2 regions of the Pyramidobacter sp. YE332 genome follow, and region 1 is predicted to be linked to the other one. Evidence: riboswitches for the same ligand, from Rfam matches in the RefSeq annotation. Region 1 holds a riboswitch; the other holds the start of a gene.
What was found. Region 1 has a riboswitch for thiamine pyrophosphate ahead of thiE (thiamine phosphate synthase). Riboswitches for the same ligand answer to the same signal wherever they lie in the genome.
Positions count from the first base shown of each region.

Region 2: another riboswitch for thiamine pyrophosphate. It lies ahead of thiC (phosphomethylpyrimidine synthase ThiC); the one in region 1 lies ahead of thiE (thiamine phosphate synthase).

Region 1 covers NZ_CP133038.1:493,601-498,509, forward strand. Annotated here, with positions in the region: gene RAH42_RS02340 (amidohydrolase family protein) at 1-256, opposite strand, end outside; gene RAH42_RS02345 (hypothetical protein) at 283-411, opposite strand; gene thiD (bifunctional hydroxymethylpyrimidine kinase/phosphomethylpyrimidine kinase) at 665-1,459, opposite strand; gene thiE (thiamine phosphate synthase) at 1,486-2,127, opposite strand; TPP riboswitch at 2,236-2,346, opposite strand; gene RAH42_RS02360 (thiamine diphosphokinase) at 2,384-3,028, opposite strand; gene RAH42_RS02365 (transglycosylase SLT domain-containing protein) at 3,021-4,909, opposite strand, start outside.
Region 2 covers NZ_CP133038.1:2,577,772-2,582,680, forward strand. Annotated here, with positions in the region: gene RAH42_RS12115 (cytidylate kinase-like family protein) at 37-651, shown strand; gene thiC (phosphomethylpyrimidine synthase ThiC) at 818-2,131, opposite strand; TPP riboswitch at 2,244-2,350, opposite strand; gene RAH42_RS12125 (M20 family metallopeptidase) at 2,427-3,605, opposite strand; gene RAH42_RS12130 (hypothetical protein) at 3,675-4,841, opposite strand.

The sequences.
Region 1 (4,909 bases):
CGGCGTCGAGATCGGCCGCCGTGGGATAACGCTTCTCGTCGGTAAAATAGTCGTGGTTCCAGCCCTCGCCGAGCAGCCACAGCCCCGAGGACGGATCGTACTTCTCCAGCCCCTTTTTCATGCGCTCGACGACCTCGCCGACGGACTTCGTCCCCCGCAGGTCGACCGAGCCCAATTTGGACTTGGCGTAATGCAGGAAGTGCATGTGGCTGTCGTTGAAGCCGGGCATCAAAAACGCCCCGCCGCAGTCCAGCACTTCGAGTTCCTTTTGCGGATGCTCCTTCAGATAGGCCTCGGCCCCCTGTCGCTGCCCACGTACGCGAAGAAATCCCCGACGACGACCGCCGAATCGGCGGCCGGGTTCTCGCGGTCCATGGTGGCGATCGCCGCGTTGCGGATCCATAACGACATGCAAACACCCCGTCTCGTTTGTATGATACCGTCAGCTTTTGACGGCCGCTTTTCAGTTATTAAAATTTTTATGTGGCGCTTTGGGATTGTAACAATGCTACCTCACGGTGTCAACGTGAGGATTCAGCCCAGGAATCAAAGTTGGGGAAAGATGTTTTTCAACTCCGGCAGAGTCGGAAAAATGTTTCGGCGCGCGGCGGCACTCCGCAGCGCTCTGCAAACTATATTGGTGCTTTTTATCAAGAAATAGGATTCAGTCCGCTTCTCTGACGGCCCAGGCGTGGTCGAGCGGCCCCGAGCCGCGCCCGAGATCCAGTCCGGCCCGCAGCGCGTCGGTGACGTAGGCTTTGGCGCGGCGCACGCTTTCTTCGACGCTGCGCCCCATAGCGAGATGGCAGGCGATGGCCGACGAGAGCGTGCAGCCCGTGCCGTGAGTGTTGGGGTTGTCCAGGCGCGGCGAATTCAGCCAGACGAGACGTCCTTCGCTGAGGAGCAGGTCGTCGGCGCAGTCGGTCAGATGGCCGCCCTTGATCAGCACGGCGCCGCCCAGGCCGGCGGCGAGGCGCCGCGCCGCCCGTTCCATGTCGCCGTGATCGGCGATGGCGAAGCCGCAGAGTGCTTCCGCCTCGGGGATGTTGGGCGTGATCACCGTCCCCAATGGCAGCAGTTCGCCGCGCAGCGCGCCGGTCGCGTCTTCGTCGAGCAGGCGCGAGCCGCTGGTGGCGACCATGACGGGGTCGACGACGACGTTGCGCGCGCCGAAAGCCTTGAGCCGGGCGGCGATGGTCGAGATGATGGCGGCGCTGGACACCATGCCGATTTTCACGGCGTCGGGGCGGATGTCGTCGAAGACGCAGTCGATCTGCTGCGCCACGAATTCCGGCGAAGCTTCGAGCACGCCGAAGACGCCGGTGGTGTTCTGGGCGGTCAGCGCCGTGATCGCGCTCATACCGTACACCTTGTGGGCCGCCATGGTCTTGAGGTCGGCCTGGATGCCGGCGCCGCCCGAGCAGTCGGAACCGGCGATCGTGAGGACTTTGTATATCATCGGAAAGACTCCTTTGCGAAAAAATTTCAGGCGCCGAAGATTTCGTCGGCGAGGCGGCGCAGGCGACGCGCCGACGCTTCGACGTCGGGGGCGGCGAAGAGCGCCGAGACGACGGCCGCGCCGCACAGCCCCGTGCCTTTCAGCCGCGGCAGATTGTCCGCCGTGATGCCGCCGATGCCCACGACGGGAATGGAGACGGCGGCGGCGATGCGTTTCAGCTCGTCGAGCGAAAGCGCGGCAGTGGCGGCCTTGGTATCGGTCGGAAACAGCGCCCCCGAGCCGAGGTAGTCGGCGCCGCCCCGTTCGGCCGCGACGGCTTCCGCGACGTTGTGAGCCGAGACGCCGATGATTTTGCGCGGCCCGAGCCGCAGGCGCGCCGCGCGCGGATCCGCGTCGTCCTGTCCGAGGTGGACGCCGTCGGCGCCGCAGGCCAGCGCGATCTCGACGCGGTCGTTGACGATCAGCGGCGCGTTGTATCTTTTCACGACGGATCCGATCGCCAGCGCTTCGGCCAGAAAAAGGCCGTCGGGCAGGTCCTTCTCGCGCAGCTGCACCATCGTGGCGCCGCCGCGCAGCGCCTCTTCCACGGCCTGTGCCAGCGTCTTCGTCCCCAGCCAGCGGCGGTCGGTGACGGCGTAGAGGCGCAGCGATTCTCTTGAGCAGTTCATGAGTTTCCCTTCTTTCCATCAGAGGTGTTCACCAGAGGCGTTCGTCGCGGGGCGATTCTCGCCGCAGAAAAATGACGGGGGAGAGCCTGCGCGCCGGTTCTCCCCCGTCATTTTTCAGAAAGCGCTTCCTTCGCCGGCATGATCCCGTATCAGGTTCAAAGGGTCGAGGCCGTGCGGCCTCCTCTCAGCCCGCCTGTGCGGACTCCCCTGCGTGATGGAACTCCCGTTTGAAATTATAATCCCTGCGGCGCCCGCGTCAAGCGCGCAGCATTTCTTCCAGACGGCCGTCCTGCCACAGCGCGACGAGCGTGCCGTGGGCGACAGCCACCGAGCTTTCTCGGCCGGTGAATTCGTTGCTGACGGCGAGGGCGACGGAACTTTCCAGCACGGCGTCCGTCAGTTCGTATTTGAGGCCCCGCAGCGTGACGCCGCAAGCCGGCTCGCTCAGGCAGAACAGCGAGAGGTAGCCGCGATGCGCGGCGCTGAAGCGCAGCTCGCCGTCGGTCAGCGCTGTGGCGGTCTCGTTTTCTCCGGCCAAAAAGCCGCGCGCGCCGCGGCGCGAAAGGTACATCAGCGTCTGCAGGTTGGCGAGCGTGTGCGCCAGTCGACCGCCAAGTCCCCCCAGCAGGACGAAACGCTCGCAGCCGCGCGCCAGTCCTTCCTTGACGGCGAGCGCCATGTCGGTGTCGTCCTTGACGGGAGCGCAGCGCACGACGTTGCGGTGTTCGGGCACATAACCCAGCGAGTCGAAGTCGCCCAGCACCATGTCGATTGGCGCGCCGCGGCGGCGCAGCGATTCATAGCCGCCGTCGGCCGCGATCACATAATCGCCGGGCAGCGGCGCGAAAGCGGGGGCGTAGAACTCGCCGGCTCCCGCGATCCAGCAGACGGACTTATTCATGGACGGGCGGCGTCTGATCGCCGGGGGTCGCCTTCCGGGCGGCTTCGCGCTTCTCTTTCTGCTTGGCGTAGAAGTCGCCGTAGAGCTTTTTGTACACTTCGTAGTTGCCGAGGACTTTTTTGACGTAATCGTTGGTCTCGCGGAAGGGAACTCCTTCCATCCAGGCGTCCTGTTCCCAGCCGCCGCGCTCGGCGTTCCACTTGTTCACGTTGCCGCCACCGGCGTTGTAGGCCGATACGGCCCAGTCGAGGCGCTTGAAGCGGGCGATCAGGCCGCCGATGTGCGACGCGCCCATGGCGATGTTGTCGGAGGGATTGTAGGAGCTGTACTTTTTCAGGCCGATCTTTTTGGCTTCGCCGGCCGCCGTGGCCGGCATGAGCTGCATCAGGCCGGCCGCGCCCACCCAGCTGGTGGCGCGGGGATCGAACGAGCTTTCCTGCTTCATGATCGACCAAATCAGGAGCGGATCGACGCCGAACTTTTCGGCCTGCGCCTCGACGGCGGCGCGGTAGGGACGCGGGTAGACGAGCTCCAGCAGGGAGCGGGGGATCTCGCGGCCTTTCAGTTTGCTCTCGATGGCGCCGTGCAGGTCGGCGTACGCCTGCCCCTCGAGGCCGAGCCAGCGGGCCAGCTGGGAGCGGCGCATCCGGCTGGGCAGATCGTTTCTGCCGGTCAGCAGCATGCGGGCGTGGGTCATGAAGCCCCAGCGTTCCAGTTCGCTCGCGGGCGCGGGGGCGAGGTCCTTCGGCAGCGGCGCGTCGGCGATTTTGAGCGAGCCGCCGTCGAAGGCCATAAAGCTGTAGATGCTCAGGGCGTGGTCGTCTCCCAGTTCTTTCTCGTATTTTTCCGCTTCGCCGGCGCGCCCCAGATCGTTCAGCGCTCTGACGTGCCAGTAGAGCAGGCGGGCGGCGCTCAGGTCGCCGGGGTGAGCGGCCGAAAGTTTCCAGTTTTTCAGCGCCGTCTCGTAATCTTTGCGGCAGAAAGCGTCCCAGCCTTTGCCCCAGATCAGCGCGTTCGCGCGCGTCCCGTCGGGAAAGCGTTCGATGTAGTCGTCGCGCGCTTCCTCGGCTTTGCTCCAGCGGCTGGTGGCCAGCGAATAGAGCGCCGACGCGGCGCGGAACGCGTCTTTGTCGCCGGAGGCCTTGAGCAGGGCGGCCAGCGCCGCTTTTTCCGCCGGGCCGCCGATCATCAGCGACAGGCGCGAGAGCGAGCGGGGCACGTAATCGCCGTCTTTTTTGAAAACGAGCTTCTCGAAAAGCGGCGCGGCCAGCGGCGGCTTCCCCAGGCGCTGCCAGCACATGGCCAGATAATAAGTCCCCGACTCGCCGTAAGCGCCGCCCCATTTGAGCTGACTCAGGAACTTGACGCCGTCCTGATAACGGCCGTCGAGGTAGGCGGCGTAGCCGAGGCGATAGCTGCGCTGCAGCGACGAAGGCGCTTTTGCGGCGATCTTGAGCGCGGCGGCATTGCGCGGCTCCAGTTTGAGCAGGCGCAGCGCGTCGGCGGACTTCATGCGCCCGAGCTTGGCCAGCTCGCTCAGCATCTCCGCTTCCTGGTCGTCGCTGCTGGTCGCGTCGGCCATGCGCCGCAGCCACTTTTCCTTCTCGTCGACGTTCTCGGTGAGGCGGAAGAGCAGATACATGGCGTAGTAGCGCGCCAGCCGCGGCGTGGATTTTGCCTGATAGAGCGCCAGCCCGGCCTGATAGGCTTCCCGGGGCCGTTCGGTGCGTTCCAGTGCCAGAGCTGTGAGCAGGCTCGCATAGGGGACGACGCTTTTGGGATAGCGGCTGCCGATCTGTTCCATCACTTCCAGAGCGTCACCCCAGCGTGACTGATACCAAAGCGCGTTCGCCGCCAGCGACAGGGCGCGCGGCGAAAGTT
Region 2 (4,909 bases), 690 kb from region 1:
AAATCCATTCTCAAGAGGCAGGAGGGACTGATTCACATGACAGCACGCATCATCACCATCGGTCGCGAATACGGCAGCGGCGGACGCAGCATCGGCGAACGGACTGCCCAAATGCTGGGGTACGGATTCTACGACAAGGTCCTGATCGACCTCGCCGCCAAGAAGAGTGGTTTTGCCATCGATTACATCAGAAACACCGAAGAGCAGGTCACGCCCAACTATTTGTTCAACCTGGCCGCCAACGGCTATTACGCCAACTCGATGTTCATCAACGACGGACTGCCCGCCTCGGACAACCTCTTCATCCTGCAGAGCAAGATCATCCGCGAACTGGCCGAGAAAGCTCCCTGCGTCATCGTCGGGCGCTGCGCCGATTACATCCTGCGCGACCGCACCGACTGCCTGAACGTGTTCATCCACGCGCCGCTGGCCGACCGCGTCGCCCGCGCCGTCGGCGAATACGGTCTGCCCGCGGAGGGCGCCGAAAAAACCGTGCAGCGCAACGACAAGATCCGCTCCAAGCACTACCAGTATTACGCCGGCAGCAAATGGGGCCATATCCATCGCTACCACCTCACACTCAACAGCAGCGCCTTCGGCTGCGAGGCCGCCGCGGCCCTGATCGTCGAGACCGCGCGGCGGTTCGGGTAAAACTGGCCGCAGACAAAGACGAATCAAAATGTTCCACGTGGAACACTCGGTTTGGAATGACGGATGACGCTTCTTTGCAAACTATTGACTGAAAATAAGGTGTCGCTTTTCGACAACGAACGAGCCGCCGCGGGGGATCTTTTTGCGTCCCCGCGGCGGCTCGTTTTTACAGAATGTCGATGTACTCGCCGGCCAGCGCCTTGTTCATGCTGCGCACGGCGCAGAATTTGCCGCACATGCTGCAGGTTTCGCTGTGGTCGTCTTCGGGGGCCCGGCTTGCGCGGATGGCTTTGGCGGTCTCCGGATCGACGGCTTCCAGCCACTGCGCGTCCCAATCGAGCTTGCGCCGCGCCGCGGCCATGCGGTCGTCCTGCTCGCGCGCGCCGGGAATGCCCTTGGCGATGTCGGCGGCGTGGGCGGCGATGCGGCTGGCGATGATGCCCTGTTTGACGTCGTCCACGTTGGGCAGGGCCAGATGTTCGGCGGGCGTGACGTAGCACAGGAAGGCCGCGCCGTTGGCCGCCGCCACCGCGCCGCCGATGGCGGCGGTGATGTGGTCGTAACCGGGGGCGATGTCGGTGACGAGGGGGCCGAGCACGTAGAACGGCGCGCCCCGGCAGATGGTCTGTTGCACTTTCATGTTGGCGGCGATCTGATCCAGCGGCACGTGCCCCGGGCCTTCGACCATGACCTGAACGTCCTTCGCCCAAGCGCGGCGGGTCAATTCACCGAGGCGGACGAGCTCCTCGATCTGGCAGACGTCGGTGGCGTCGGCAAGACAGCCGGGGCGGCAGGCGTCGCCGAGGCTGATGGTGACGTCGTGCTCGCGGCAGATGTCGAGGATCTCGTCGAAATGTGAGTAGAACGGATTTTCCTCGCCGGTCATGCTCATCCAGACGAAAACGAGGCTGCCGCCGCGGCTGACGATGTTCATCGCCCGTCCGCAGTTTCTGATCTGCTCGATGGTCTTGCGCGTGATGCCGCAGTGGAGCGTGACGAAATCGACGCCGTCCTCCGCGTGCAGGCGCACCACGTCGACGAAGTCCTGAGCGCTGAGCGTGGCGAGGTCGCGCCGGTAATGGATGACCGCGTCGTACACGGGCACGGTGCCGATCATGGCGGGACACTCGCCGCACAGTTTGCGGCGGAAAGGCTGCGTGTCGCCGTGGCTGGACAGGTCCATGATGGCTTCGGCGCCCATATTCACGGCGCTCATGACTTTCTGCATTTCCACGTCGTAGTCCTTGCAGTCGCGGCTGACGCCGAGATTGACGTTGATCTTGGTTTTGAGCATGCTGCCGACGCCGTTAGGGTCGAGGCCCCGATGCCCGCGGTTGGCGGGGATCACGGCTGTGCCTTCGGCCATCCAGCCCATCAGTTCCCGAACGCTGCGGCGTTCTTTTTTCGCGACGATCTCCATCTCCGGCGTGGCGATGCCGCGGCGCGCCGCTTCCATTTGCGTGTGGTAATTTCGCTCCATATGACGGACTCCTTTCCTGCTTCCGCTGCGGACAGCGGATTTTCCGCGGAACCGGCGCTTTTGCCCGAACGAAAAACAAGGGAGCGGACTCCTCGTGCGGAGCCCGCTCCCTCCATTTTTTTCTGCGTCTTCCTCCGCGGGCATTATCCCAACAGGTTCACGGGTCGGAACGCCAGTTCCCTCTCAGCCTGCGTGACGCAAGCTCCCCGGTTCGCTCTTCGTTTGATGCAGGACCAGTCTAGCAGGCCGCGGCCGATTTGACAAGCGCCCCGCGGCGGCAAAAGGCGAAAAATTTCTATTTCCCGCGGCTTTTGCCGTAATCGAGCGCCAGCGCCGACAGCAGCTTCACGCCCAACGGCACGACGGCGTCGTCGACGCGGAACTCGGCGCTGTGATGCGGCGTGTCGGTGCCCATGCCGAGGTTGAAGTACGCGGCGGGGATTTTTTCGCCGTAGTAGCTGAAATCCTCGGATCCCATGGCGAACTCGCGTTCCACAAGACGATCCTCAAGCCCTTCGGCTTTCGCCACGTCCAGGATCCAGTCGGTGACGTCGGGATCGTTGACGGTGACCGGATAGACTTTTTCGTACTTCAGATCGGCCGTGCAGTTCCACGCCGCGGCGATGCCGTCGACGATGCGGTGGAAGCGTTCGGGCATGGCTTCGCGCGTTTCCATGTCGGAGCAGCGCACGGTGCCGCACATCGTGCAGGTATCGGGAATGACGTTGCGGGCTTCGCCGGCTTTGATGGCGCCGATGCCGACGACAACGGGTTCGAGCGCGCTCACTTCCTGCGGCGCGATGGCCGTCAGCGCCGGCACCAGGGCCGCCGCGCAGAGCATCGGATTGACGGCGCGGTGGGGGCTGGCGCCGTGGCCGCCCTTGCCACGGATGACGATGTCCCAGATGTCGGCGGAGGCCATCATCGGCCCTTTCTTCCAGCCGATTTTACCGGCCGGCATCTGGCTCTGCACGTGCTCGCCGATGATCGCGTCGACGCCTTCGAGCGCGCCGTCGGCGATCACCGCGGGCGCGCCGGAGCCGGGGCCCGCTTCCTCGGCGGGCTGGAACAGGAACCTCACCGCGCCGCAAAGTTCGTCCCGGTGCTCCTGCACCACCTGAACGACGCCGGCGAGGATAGCCGCGTGGGCGTCGTGCCCGCAGGCGTGCATGACGCCCGCGCATTCGGACGCGACGTCGTGGGACGGATCCTCGGCGACGGGCAGCGCGTCGATGTCGGCGCGGATCATCAGCGTCGGTCCGGGCTTGGCCCCCTTGATCTCGGCGACGAGGCCGCACTGAGTGCCCTTGAATCCTTTTTTGATCACGGAAACGCCGAGTTCCGCCATCCGGGCGGTGATTTTTTTCGTCGTCTCCACCTCGCGCCAGGAAAGTTCCGGGTGACGGTGAAGCTCGCGGCGCAAGGCCACGGCCGCTTCGGAAGCGCGTGTGACGCTGTCCTGCCTGTCTGCCATCATAAAAGACTCCTTTCGAATCGTTTGAATTGTCGGCCCCGCGCCGCGGAGCCGCTTTCAGCCGCAAAACTAGAAAAACTTGACGAGGAACGCCGCCAGGAACACGGAGGCGATGGTGACCGTGGTGAATCCGGCGATGAGCATCTTGGGAAGCACGTGCGAGAGGACGAACTCCCGCTCTTCGTCGCTGCCGCCCAGCTGAGCGGCGACTTCCTCGGAGATGATCAGCGTGCCGGGGAAACCGATCATGCACGTGGCGCTCAGCGCCGCGGAAAGGCCCCAGCTGTACTTGAATATTTTACTCAAAAGGATGGAAGCGATAAAGATGCCGGCGACCGTGGCACCGAAAACGATGAACAGCGGCCCGAGCAGATCGAGGATCATGCGCGGCGTCGCCTTGGCCAGCCTGATGTAAATGGGGATCATGATCGCGAACATGACCATGCCGTTCGCGTTGCCCAGCGTCATGATGTTCGTCTCGATGAAGCCCAGCTCGTGAAAGACGATGCCGAAAAGCAGCGCCATCACAAAAGGATGCACGGCGTCGCCCAGCAAGGACGCGGCCTTGAAGCTGAGCCAGGCGACGGCGAACGCTTTGGCGATGTAAACGTAGCTGGTCTGCCAGCGCTGGGGCATCGGCGGGATCAGTTTCTCCCACTTGGACGTGCCGGGCTGCCCCGCCGCCAGCGCGCGCTCGCCGGCGGCGAAACGGGCCTTGAGCTTTTTGCCCTCGTGCAGCAGGCAGTTGGAAGCGATGGGAATGCCGAAGAACCCCTGCACCGTCAGCAGCATCGTCACGAACACGCCGATCGCCGTCAGCCCCTTGGCGTCGGCCGCCTCGGTCATGATCAGCCCGGCCACGACGCCGCCCGACACCGGGCCGGTCGCCGCCACGGCATAGTCCCAGCCGATGAAAGGCGACGCGGCCAGTAGGATCGCGCCGGCGCCGGCGCACATGCCGAGGAACGACACCGCCACCGTCCTCCACTCCTCCCGCAGCTTGCGGGCATCCATCATGCTGCCCATCTGCACCATCAGCAGGGCGATGAACGACGTGGCCAGCGGCACCATCTTGCTGTCCTCGAAAAGAGTCGTCGGCACCCCGCTCCAGAACAAAGCCAGGAAAATCACCGAGCAGATGAACATCATGCTCACGCGGGCACGGGTCTTCATCGCCAGAAGGTTCGCCGCAGCGTACACGAGAGCGATGACCGTCAATGCGCTTAACTGATCCATAAATACCCCACCTTTCGGGAATTGGCAACGAAAATTTTTTCAAGCGCTTATTTTACGCAAAACGCCTC